Regions from separate parts of the Cupriavidus taiwanensis LMG 19424 genome, predicted to be linked through region 2. Evidence: predicted binding sites of a transcription regulator. Region 2 holds the regulator's gene; each other region holds the start of a gene.
The links. The regulator sigma-54, encoded in region 2, starts transcription at its own class of promoters, with help from an activator protein. The targets are predictions, from matches to a motif close to TGGCANGNAANCTGCTTT.

Region 1: a site for sigma-54 is predicted at 1,744-1,761, ahead of nifH (nitrogenase iron protein). Genes of this name have one in related genera too.
Region 3: a site for sigma-54 is predicted at 1,939-1,956, ahead of RALTA_RS18970 (PQQ-dependent methanol/ethanol family dehydrogenase). Genes of this name have one in related genera too.

Annotation. Positions count from the first base shown of each region.
Region 1 is NC_010529.1:331,167-334,440, forward strand. It holds gene RALTA_RS29705 (nitrogen fixation protein NifZ) at 1-403, shown strand, start outside; gene nifT (putative nitrogen fixation protein NifT) at 738-956, shown strand; gene RALTA_RS29715 (hypothetical protein) at 958-1,239, shown strand; gene nifH (nitrogenase iron protein) at 1,907-2,788, shown strand; gene nifD (nitrogenase molybdenum-iron protein alpha chain) at 2,866-3,274, shown strand, end outside.
Region 2 is NC_010528.1:329,662-332,935, reverse strand. It holds gene lptB (LPS export ABC transporter ATP-binding protein) at 1-408, shown strand, start outside; gene RALTA_RS01615 (RNA polymerase factor sigma-54) at 534-2,012, shown strand; gene hpf (ribosome hibernation-promoting factor, HPF/YfiA family) at 2,061-2,411, shown strand; gene ptsN (PTS IIA-like nitrogen regulatory protein PtsN) at 2,763-3,218, shown strand.
Region 3 is NC_010530.1:723,364-726,637, forward strand. It holds gene RALTA_RS18955 (ABC transporter permease) at 1-85, shown strand, start outside; gene RALTA_RS18960 (quinoprotein dehydrogenase-associated SoxYZ-like carrier) at 82-882, shown strand; gene RALTA_RS18965 (quinoprotein relay system zinc metallohydrolase 1) at 879-1,823, shown strand; gene RALTA_RS18970 (PQQ-dependent methanol/ethanol family dehydrogenase) at 2,021-3,274, shown strand, end outside.

The DNA of each region.
Region 1 (3,274 bases), on a different contig from region 2:
GAGGCCAAAGCAGCTCTTATGTAACTCCGAGAGGGGTGACACCGTTGAAATAGCCTTTGAACCTAGGTTTGAGGTTGGCGAGCGCGTAATCGCACGGTCGATGGTTCGCAATGATGGTACGTTTTTTGGGAAAAGCATTGGCGAAGTTATCGTGAATAAAGGAGATATTGGCTACGTCACTAGAATCGACACCTTTCTGCAACGATTCTACATCTATGCTGTTCACTTCGTCGCGGATGATCGTCGCGTTGGCATGCGCGCAAGAGAACTCTGCACTCTGGACTACTTAAATGAAGGCGTATGCGCGCCTATACGTGACCACATCGCGGGTCCACCGTCCATCACAGACGGGGGAATTTTTGACGGGGCCGTTCTAAATTCCAAGGGGGGAGTCGATCGCTAAAAGGTGCCGGCGTGCTGTTGTATGGAATCCAGACGAACCGGCGGTATTTTGCCGGCTAAGAGAAACTGCCTGTTGTCGCTGTTGTCGCGCAAGAGATCGATTCCCCGGCGAGATGTGGCGGAACCAGACCAAACGGGTAAGCTGTCCTTACAGGTCCTTTTGTACGTAATGAGTCGATTATGCTTGTCGGGGCAATGACAAAATGTGTGTGGTTTGTCTGGAGAATTTTTCAATACGCGAAGGTCAATGCATGGCGGTGAACCTGACAAATCCTTTGTAACGGAGTGTTTGCCATACACTGTGTTTCCAGTTTCTCCGTTTTTGGAGGCCAAAAATGAAAATTATGATTCGAAAGGATATTACAGGTACACTTAAGGCATATCTGCCAAGAAAGGACCTTGAAGAGCCGATAGTTTCCATGACGAAGGATCAAATGTGGGGCGGCCTCGTTAAGCTTGGGAATGGTTGGCAGTTTCAGTTACCAGAGATGGCGCCAGATACTAGGCTTCCAGTGACTGTCGAAGCTAGAAGAGTTGATTCTGGAGGCAAATGACATGGCGCTCACTGGCGATCAGATCAATATTATAACGGAATTGATTCGCAAGGAATCATCACTTCCCGAAGTTGCGGCTAAGTGGCAAAGCTGCTATCCGGATGTTCGTGCAATCCGGGTGAGCGATCTCGAAATGCGGTACGAAAGACCGGTTATAGAATTGGCTGGGCGGCGCGTCTATTTTGGTGCATCCACGGGCGTCTGCATTTCTATAACATCGGAGCCAAGCCACGCGAATATGCTGATCCTCACGGAAAATTGGGCATCCAATGAAGATGGATAACATTACCATAATATTTGAATGGGGGATTTCATAACTGAATGGATTTCATCTTTACTAAGTGAGGAAATGGCCTCTCATAGACGACCATAATGGTTTAAAAGTTGGCTAAACAACGGCTAAGTCGACCTCGGGGTCTCTTCTCTAGGACCTCTCGAATGTACGACGACTCTCCGTACGTGGTTACGATGGATTTCCAAAAAAAGCATAAGGTATTCTACATTACCGCTGGGCACGGCGTTTGCCGTTCAGTTTTACGAAATTGTCCGATGGCTAGCGTGAAGCTGCCAAACACGTCTCTGTTTCACACAGGCTGTGCCAGCCTTAATGATTCAAGTTAATAGGTCAGTGGGGGCGACGCGAGGGCGTGTTAGTTGCCAAGCGACGTATTTCGACACAGTGCGATCGGTTTGTCAGTATCGCGACGCGGACCATGGTTCATAGTTAGGGCTACAACAAGTTCCGGAAAGCCGCGATTTCGCGGGTTTTCTGGAGTTCTTAGCGACATGGCACGAAAGCTGCGCTAACGCGGTCGCGCGGACACGAGCTGGCCGATGCGTGCTTTTGAAAGAAGAAGACCATAGGGAAACACCGCAGACTGAGGACATGATCGTGGCCTTGCAAACCATGGTTTTCTAGCTACACCTTCAATTCAAAATGGAGTATCACAATGTCTAACCTTCGGCAAATTGCCTTTTATGGTAAAGGTGGCATCGGCAAGTCGACTACCTCGCAGAACACGCTAGCGGCGCTGAGCGACCTCGGGCAGAAGATTCTCATCGTTGGGTGTGATCCAAAGGCGGACTCCACACGGCTTATTTTGCATGCTAAAGCACAGGATACAATCCTCTCGCTTGCGGCTGAAGCGGGATCCGTCGAGGATCTTGAACTGGATGACGTAATGAAGATTGGTTACAAGGACATCCGATGTGTCGAGTCGGGGGGGCCTGAACCGGGGGTTGGCTGCGCAGGCAGAGGTGTTATAACGTCAATCAATTTCCTGGAAGAGAACGGCGCGTATGACGGTGTTGATTACGTTTCCTATGATGTGCTCGGCGATGTCGTCTGTGGCGGTTTCGCGATGCCAATACGTGAAAACAAGGCCCAAGAGATCTACATTGTTATGTCTGGCGAGATGATGGCGATGTACGCCGCAAACAACATTTCTAAAGGAATTTTGAAGTACGCAAATAGCGGCGGCGTGCGCTTGGGTGGGTTGATCTGTAACGAGCGAAAGACGGACAAGGAACTTGAGCTAGCAGAATCGCTGGCGGAGATGCTAGGCACGAAGTTGATACACTTCGTGCCTCGCGACAACGTAGTCCAGCATGCAGAACTGCGTCGAATGACCGTCATTGAGTATGCGCCAGACTGCGCTCAGGCAGGGGAGTATCGTGCGCTTGCCGAGAAGATCCATAACAATGGCGGAAATGGTGTTATTCCGACGCCAATCACGATGGACCAGTTGGAGGATCTCTTGATGGCGAAGGGGATTCTGGTGCAGATCGACGAGTCAAAAGTTGGGAAGACTGCGTCAGAACTTACTGCCTAGTCAGGCTTGAACGACAGCCGCCGTGCACGCACGGCGGCTATTTGCGACGAGCATGTTGATTACCTATGGACTACGCGATGACCACGACGGTTGAGGAACGGAAGGCCGCTAACAAGGCCCTCATTGACGAAGTGCTACGGGCTTACCCTGAAAAGATGGGAAAACGACGGGCCAAGCACCTAAGTTCATTCGAGGAAGGCAAGCCAGATTGCGGGGTGAAGTCGAATATCAAGTCGCTGCCTGGGGTCATGACGATTCGCGGGTGCGCGTATGCTGGATCAAAGGGCGTGGTATGGGGGCCGATCAAAGACATGATCCATATAAGCCATGGGCCCGTTGGCTGTGGCCAGTACTCATGGGGATCGCGTCGCAATTACTACGTTGGCACCACGGGCATCGATACGTTCGTTACTATGCAGTTCACCTCTGATTTCCAGGAGAAGGACATAGTGTTCGGAGGTGACAAGAAGCTTGACAAGATCATTG
Region 2 (3,274 bases):
AAGCCGCTGGCCAGGGCCGAGATCGAGCGCCGCCTGGACGCCCTGCTCGACGACCTGCAGATCGCGCACCTGCGCAACAACCCGGCGCTGTCGCTGTCAGGCGGCGAGCGTCGCCGCGTGGAAATCGCACGCGCGCTGGCGTCATCGCCGCGCTTTATCCTGCTGGACGAACCGTTCGCCGGCGTCGACCCCATCGCCGTGGGCGAGATCCAGCGTATCGTCAGCTTCCTCAAGGCGCGCAATATCGGCGTGCTGATCACCGACCACAACGTGCGCGAGACGCTGGGCATCTGCGACCACGCCTACATCATCAGCGAAGGCACGGTGCTGGCCGCGGGGCAGCCCGAAGACATCATTGCCAACGACGCCGTGCGGCGGGTCTATCTGGGCGAGAATTTCCGCATGTAACAAGGCGGGCGCCATGCGCGGGCGGCCCATGGCTGCATGGCGGTGAAGAGCCAGCGGCGATCAGAGCGCTTCAGCGATAGCAATTTCCGTTCCAACATCGGAAAGATGCGCATAAAATAGGTCGCATGAAACCGTCGCTACAGCTCCGCCTCTCCCAGCACCTGGCACTGACCCCCCAGCTGCAACAGTCGATCCGGCTGCTGCAGCTTTCCACGCTGGAACTGCAGCAGGAAGTCGAACAGGCGCTGACGGAAAACCCGCTGCTCGAGCGGGAAAACGACTGGATCGAAAGCCCGCTGCGGGTGGCGGCTGACGGCTCGGTCAACGTCCAGAGCGCTCCCGCGCCCGCGCCCGCCGAGCCCCAGGGCAACGGCGATGCGCACGCCGACGGCGCCGCGGAAGACAGCTACGGCGACAACAGCAGCGGCGACGACTACAGCAACGGCGATTGGAGCCTTGACGACTTTGCCCGCCGCCCGCAAGGCGACGAAGACGAAAAGACGCCGATGCAGCTGCGCGATGCCGAGCCCACGCTGCGCGAATACCTGATGGAGCAGCTCACGCCGCTGAAGATCTCGGCGCGGGACAAGGGTCTCGCCATCTTCCTGATCGAGTCCCTCGATGACGACGGCTACCTGAGCGCCTCGCTGGAAGAGATCTGCGCGGAACTGCCGGAAGAGCTCGAATTCGACCCCGACGAAGTCCACGCCATCCTGACGCTGCTGCAGAGCTTCGACCCGCCCGGCGTCGGTGCGCGCAATGCGGCCGAATGCCTGGCCCTGCAATTGCGCCGCCTGACGCACCCGCAGCGCGAGCTGGCGCTGACCATCGTCACCCATCACCTCGAACTGCTTGCGGTACGCGACTACACGCGGCTGAAAAAGGCCTTGCAGGTCGATGAGGTCGCGCTGAAGGCCGCCCATGACCTGATCCGCTCGCTGGCCCCCTACCCGGGCCACGCGTACAGCCGGCCCGAAGCCGATTTCGTCGTGCCGGACGTATTCGTGCGCAAGAGCGGCGGCGGCTGGATCGCGCAGCTCAATCCGGATGTGATGCCAAGGCTGCGCATTAACGACATGTATGCGCAGATTTTGCGCGGCGCCAAGGGCGAGACCGGCACCGCCGGGCTGCAGCAGAAGCTGCAGGAGGCGCGCTGGCTGATCAAGAACATCCAGCAAAGGTTCGACACGATCCTGCGTGTCTCGCAAGCCATTGTCGAGCGTCAAAAGAACTTTTTCACCCACGGTGAAATCGCCATGCGCCCCTTGGTTTTGCGGGAGATTGCCGATACACTGGGTTTACACGAGTCAACCATCTCCCGGGTGACGACCAATAAATACATGGCCACGCCGATGGGTACTTTCGAACTGAAGTACTTCTTCGGCAGCCACGTGTCCACCGAAACCGGTGGCGCGGCTTCATCAACGGCCATCCGCGCCTTGATCAAGCAACTGATAGGAGCCGAAGACCCGAGGAATCCCCTTTCCGACAGTCGCATCGCCGAACTGCTGGGTGAGCAAGGCTTCGTTGTCGCACGCCGCACCGTTGCCAAATATCGCGAAGCCCTGAAGATCCCCGCAGTGAATCTCCGCAAGTCTTTGTAGCCGAGCCCACCGCCTGCCTGGTGAGGCTCTTTCAGAAGGAGAAGCGCTATGAACTTCAAGATCAGTGGACACCACCTGGACATCACGCCCCCTCTGCGTGAGTACGTGGAAACGAAGCTGGAGCGAATCGTCAGGCATTTCGATCAAGTCATTGGCGTTAGCGTGCTGCTCTCTGTCGACAATCACAAGGAAAAGGACCGGCGCCAGTACGCGGAAATCAATCTACATCTCAAGGGCAAGGACATCTTTGTCGAGGCGCATCACGAAGACCTGTATGCGGCGATCGACGCACTCGTCGACAAGCTGGACCGTCAGGTGATTCGCTACAAGGATCGCGTGCAAGGCCACGACCGTGAAGCGGTCAAGTACCAGATGGCCGCAGCGCAGATGCAGCAATAAACCTATGCCCGGCGGCCTCGCAGAAGGCTGCTGAACCAGATTCCACAGGCAAGCCGCGCCGTGAAGCGCGGCTTTTTTGCGCCCTGGCGCCGGCTCGGGCTGTGGCAGCCGAGCCAACGCTGTACACGTGGGGCGGCCCGAAGTGTTCGCAAGCGCAGCGCCAAGGTGTATGCTGCGCCATACAAAGAGAGAGAAATCGTGGCCGCGCCTGCCCGCGCTGCACCGCACAAGGCTCGGGTAGCCGCTGCTCTATAATGGGCCGGGCGTCTCCCCCGCGCCCGCAGTGGTCAGGGAACCAGCCGCTGCCCGGCGGATCGATCCGCCCGCTAACTGAAATCCTGCGCATCGCCCATGAATCGTTTGGCCAAATTGCTGCCACCCGGCAACATCACCCTCGACGTCAGCGTCACCAGCAAGAAGCGTGTGTTCGAGCAGGCCGGGCTCCTCTTCGAGAACAACCATGGCGTGGCGCGCGCCATCGTGACCGACAACCTGTTCGCGCGCGAGTCGCTGGGCTCGACCGGGCTGGGTGCCGGCGTGGCGATCCCGCACGGGCGCATCAAGGGCCTCAAGCAACCCCTGGCTGCCTTCATGCGCCTGGCCGAGCCGATTCCGTTCGAATCGCCGGATGGCAAGCCGGTGTCGCTGCTGATCTTCCTGCTGGTGCCGGAACAGGCCACCCAGCAGCACCTGGAGATCCTGTCCGAGATCGCGCAACTGCTGTCGGATCGCGACATGCGCGAGGGCCTGGCGACCTTGCCCACGCCCGATGCCGTGCATCAATTGCTGATCGCATGGCATCCCTGATCCCCTGATTCCCCAGAGCGGTCCGGCACCAGACCGGGCAGGCGCCACGCGCTTGG
Region 3 (3,274 bases), on a different contig from region 2:
GGGCGGCGCAGTGGTTTTCTTCGCGCTGGCGCTGCGCGGCTATGACCCGCAGCGCGGCATGGCGCGCCGCGGGCCGCCGGCATGATGCGCCGCCGGCAAGGCATGGTGCTGCTGGTGCTGGCCTGGCTGCGGCTGGCCAACACCAGCGCATTCGCAGACACCGGCACCGGTGCGGTCATGGCGCACAGCGATCCCATGCAGTCGCCGCAATGGGCCTGGATCCACAAGGAACTGCTGCAGCAGGGGCCGGTGGTGTTCGACAGCCGCGTGCGCGTCACCGGGCCCGCTTTCGCGGAAGACCCCATGCGCGTGCCGATTGCCTTCGACGCGTCGGCGCTGGGCGAAGTCGAGCGCATCGTGGTGGCGGTGGACCGCAACCCGATCCGCCCGGTGCTGGCGTTCGAGCCGCTGCGGGTGCGGCCGTCGCTGTCGTTCCGCTTCAAGCTCGAGCAGGCCTCGCCGGTGCGGGTGGCGGCACGCACGCGCGATGGTACCTGGCATGTCGGCAGCGCATGGGTCGACGCCGGCGGTGGTGGCTGCACCGTGCCCGGCGCGACCCGCCGCGACGGCAGCTGGAGCCGCACGCTCAACCGGGTCGAGGCGCGCGTATTCCCGGGACTTGGCGAGGGCGGCGCACGCGTGCGGCTGCGCGTGATGCACCCGATGGACACCGGCCTGGTCGCCGGCATCCCGGCGTTCCATATCGAAACGCTGGTGCTGGCCGACGCGTCCAGGCAGCCCCTGTTGCGCCTGGCCCTGCACGAGCCCGTGGCCGAGAACCCGATCTTCTCGTTCGACCTGCGCGAGGCCGTGGTGCCGGGCATGACCGTGTCCGGCCACGACAACAATGGCAACCACATCGCGGCGCGGGTGTCGCCATGAGGCGCGTATTGCCGTCGCTGCTGCTGTGGCTGGCCACTGCCGCGGTCTGCGCGGCACCCGCGCAGCCACCCGACTACCGGCTGGCCCCACGCGAGATCGCCGCCGGCGTGTGGCTGCTGGAAGGCGCCAACGCCGACTTCGCGCCGGAAAATGGCTGCAACATCATCAATACCGCGTTCCTCGACACCGGCGACGGCGTGGTGGTGATCAACACCGGTCCGTCGCGCGCGTACGGCGAGCAGCAGCGCCGTGCCATCGCGGCGCTGACCGGCGCGCCGGTACGGCTGGTGCTGAACCTGAACCAGCATCCCGATTATTTCTTCGGCAACCAGGCCTATGCCGACGTAGGCGGCAGCGCGCTGCCCGCCACCATCGCGGGCGCGCAGCGCGAAGGCGCGGCCTATGCCGACAACCTCTACCGATTGTGCGGCGACTGGATGCGCGGCACCGAGCCCGCGCCGCCGGCGCATGCGCTGGAGGCCGGGCCACGCACGATCGGCCGCCGCACGCTGGAGCTGATCCGCCTGCAAGGCCACACCGACGCGGACCTGGTGCTGCTGGACCGGGATGCCGGCATCGTCTTTGCCGGCGGGCTGGTGTTCCGTGAGCGCATTCCGACCACGCCGCACGCGCACATCGGCCGCTGGCTGGACAGCCTCGCGCGGCTGCAGGCGCTGATGGAGCAGAGCGGGGCGCGCCTGCTGGTGCCCAGCCACGGGCCCGCGCTGGGCGGCACGGAAGCCATCGCGCAGACGCGCGCCTACCTGCAATGGCTGGATGGGCGGCTGCGCCAGGCCGCGGCGCAGGGACGCGACCTGGCCGAGGTCATGGCCATGCCGGTGCCCGAGCCTTTTGCGCGCTGGGGCGCGATGCCCGCCGAGTATCTGCGCAACGTGATCCATCTCTACCCGGCGCACGAGGAAGCCGCGCTGGGCCAGTGAAGGCATCTGGCCTGGCTGTTCAATTCTGGCGCAGCTGCAACGCAGTGTTGCACGCTGACGCGGGCCGCGGCCATGCGGCTGGCCCGCCGGGCGCGCGATCTGGGCGCCGGCCCACTGGCATGGGATTTGCCATTTGCGTGCTGGTGTGTGGCGCAGTGGCGCACCAGCGAAACCCAAAACAATGAGAGGAGATGGCAATGAGGACCTTACGAGTAGGGCTGGCAATCGCGGCAACCTCGGCGGCAATCGCGGCCGCCGCGGCGAGCGTTGCCGCGCAGGCGGCGGTGAGCGACGCCATGATCGAGAACGACGCCAAGTCCCCCGGCGACGTGCTGTCGTGGGGCATGGGCCCGCAGGGCCAGCGCTATTCGACGCTGGCGCGCATCAATACGAAGAACGTGGACCGGCTGGTGCCGGCGTGGTCGTTCTCGTTCGGTGGCGAGAAGCAGCGCGGGCAGGAATCGCAGCCGCTGATCCACGACGGCAAGATGTTCGTCACGGCCTCGTATTCGCGCATCTATGCGCTCGACGCGAAGACCGGGCGCAAGCTGTGGAAGTACGAGCACCGCCTGCCTGAAGGCATCATGCCTTGCTGCGACGTGGTCAACCGGGGCGCGGCGCTGTACGACAACCTGGTGATCTTCGGCACGCTCGACGCCCAGTTGGTCGCGCTGGACCAGAACAGCGGCAAGGTGGTGTGGAAGGAGAAGCTGGAAGACTACGCGGCCGGCTATTCGTACACGGCCGCGCCGCTGGTGGCCAAGGGCCTGGTGCTGACCGGCATCTCGGGCGGCGAATTCGGGGTGGTCGGGCGCGTCGACGCACGCGACGCGAAGACCGGGCAGCTGGTGTGGTCGCGGCCGGTGGTCGAAGGCCATATGGGCTACAAGTACGACAAGGACGGCAACAAGACCGAGATCGGCATGACCGGCACCCAGAACGCCAGCTGGCCCGGCGAGACCTGGAAGACCGGCGGCGCGGCCACCTGGCTGGGCGGCACCTATGACCCGGCGACCGGCCTGGCCTACTTCGGCACCGGCAACCCGGGCCCGTGGAACAGCCACATCCGCAAGGGCGACAACCTCTACTCCGCCTCCACCGTCGCGCTCGACCCCGCCACCGGCAAGATCGTCTGGCACTACCAGAACACCCCGAACGACGGCTGGGACTTCGACGGCGTGAACGAGTTCGTCACCTTCGACCTGGACGGCAAGCGCGTGGGCGGCAAGGCCGACCGCAATGGCTTCTTCTACGTCAACGATGCCACCAGCGGCAAGCTGGTCAACGCCTTCCCCTTCGTGAAGAAGATCACCTGGGCCACCGGCATCGACCTGAAGAGCGGCCGCCCCAACTACGTCGCCGAGGGCCGCCCGGGTGACCCGGCCGCCGCCAACGGCGAGAAGAAAGGCAAGTCGGTGTTCGCGGCGCCGGGCTTCCTGGGCGGCAAGAAC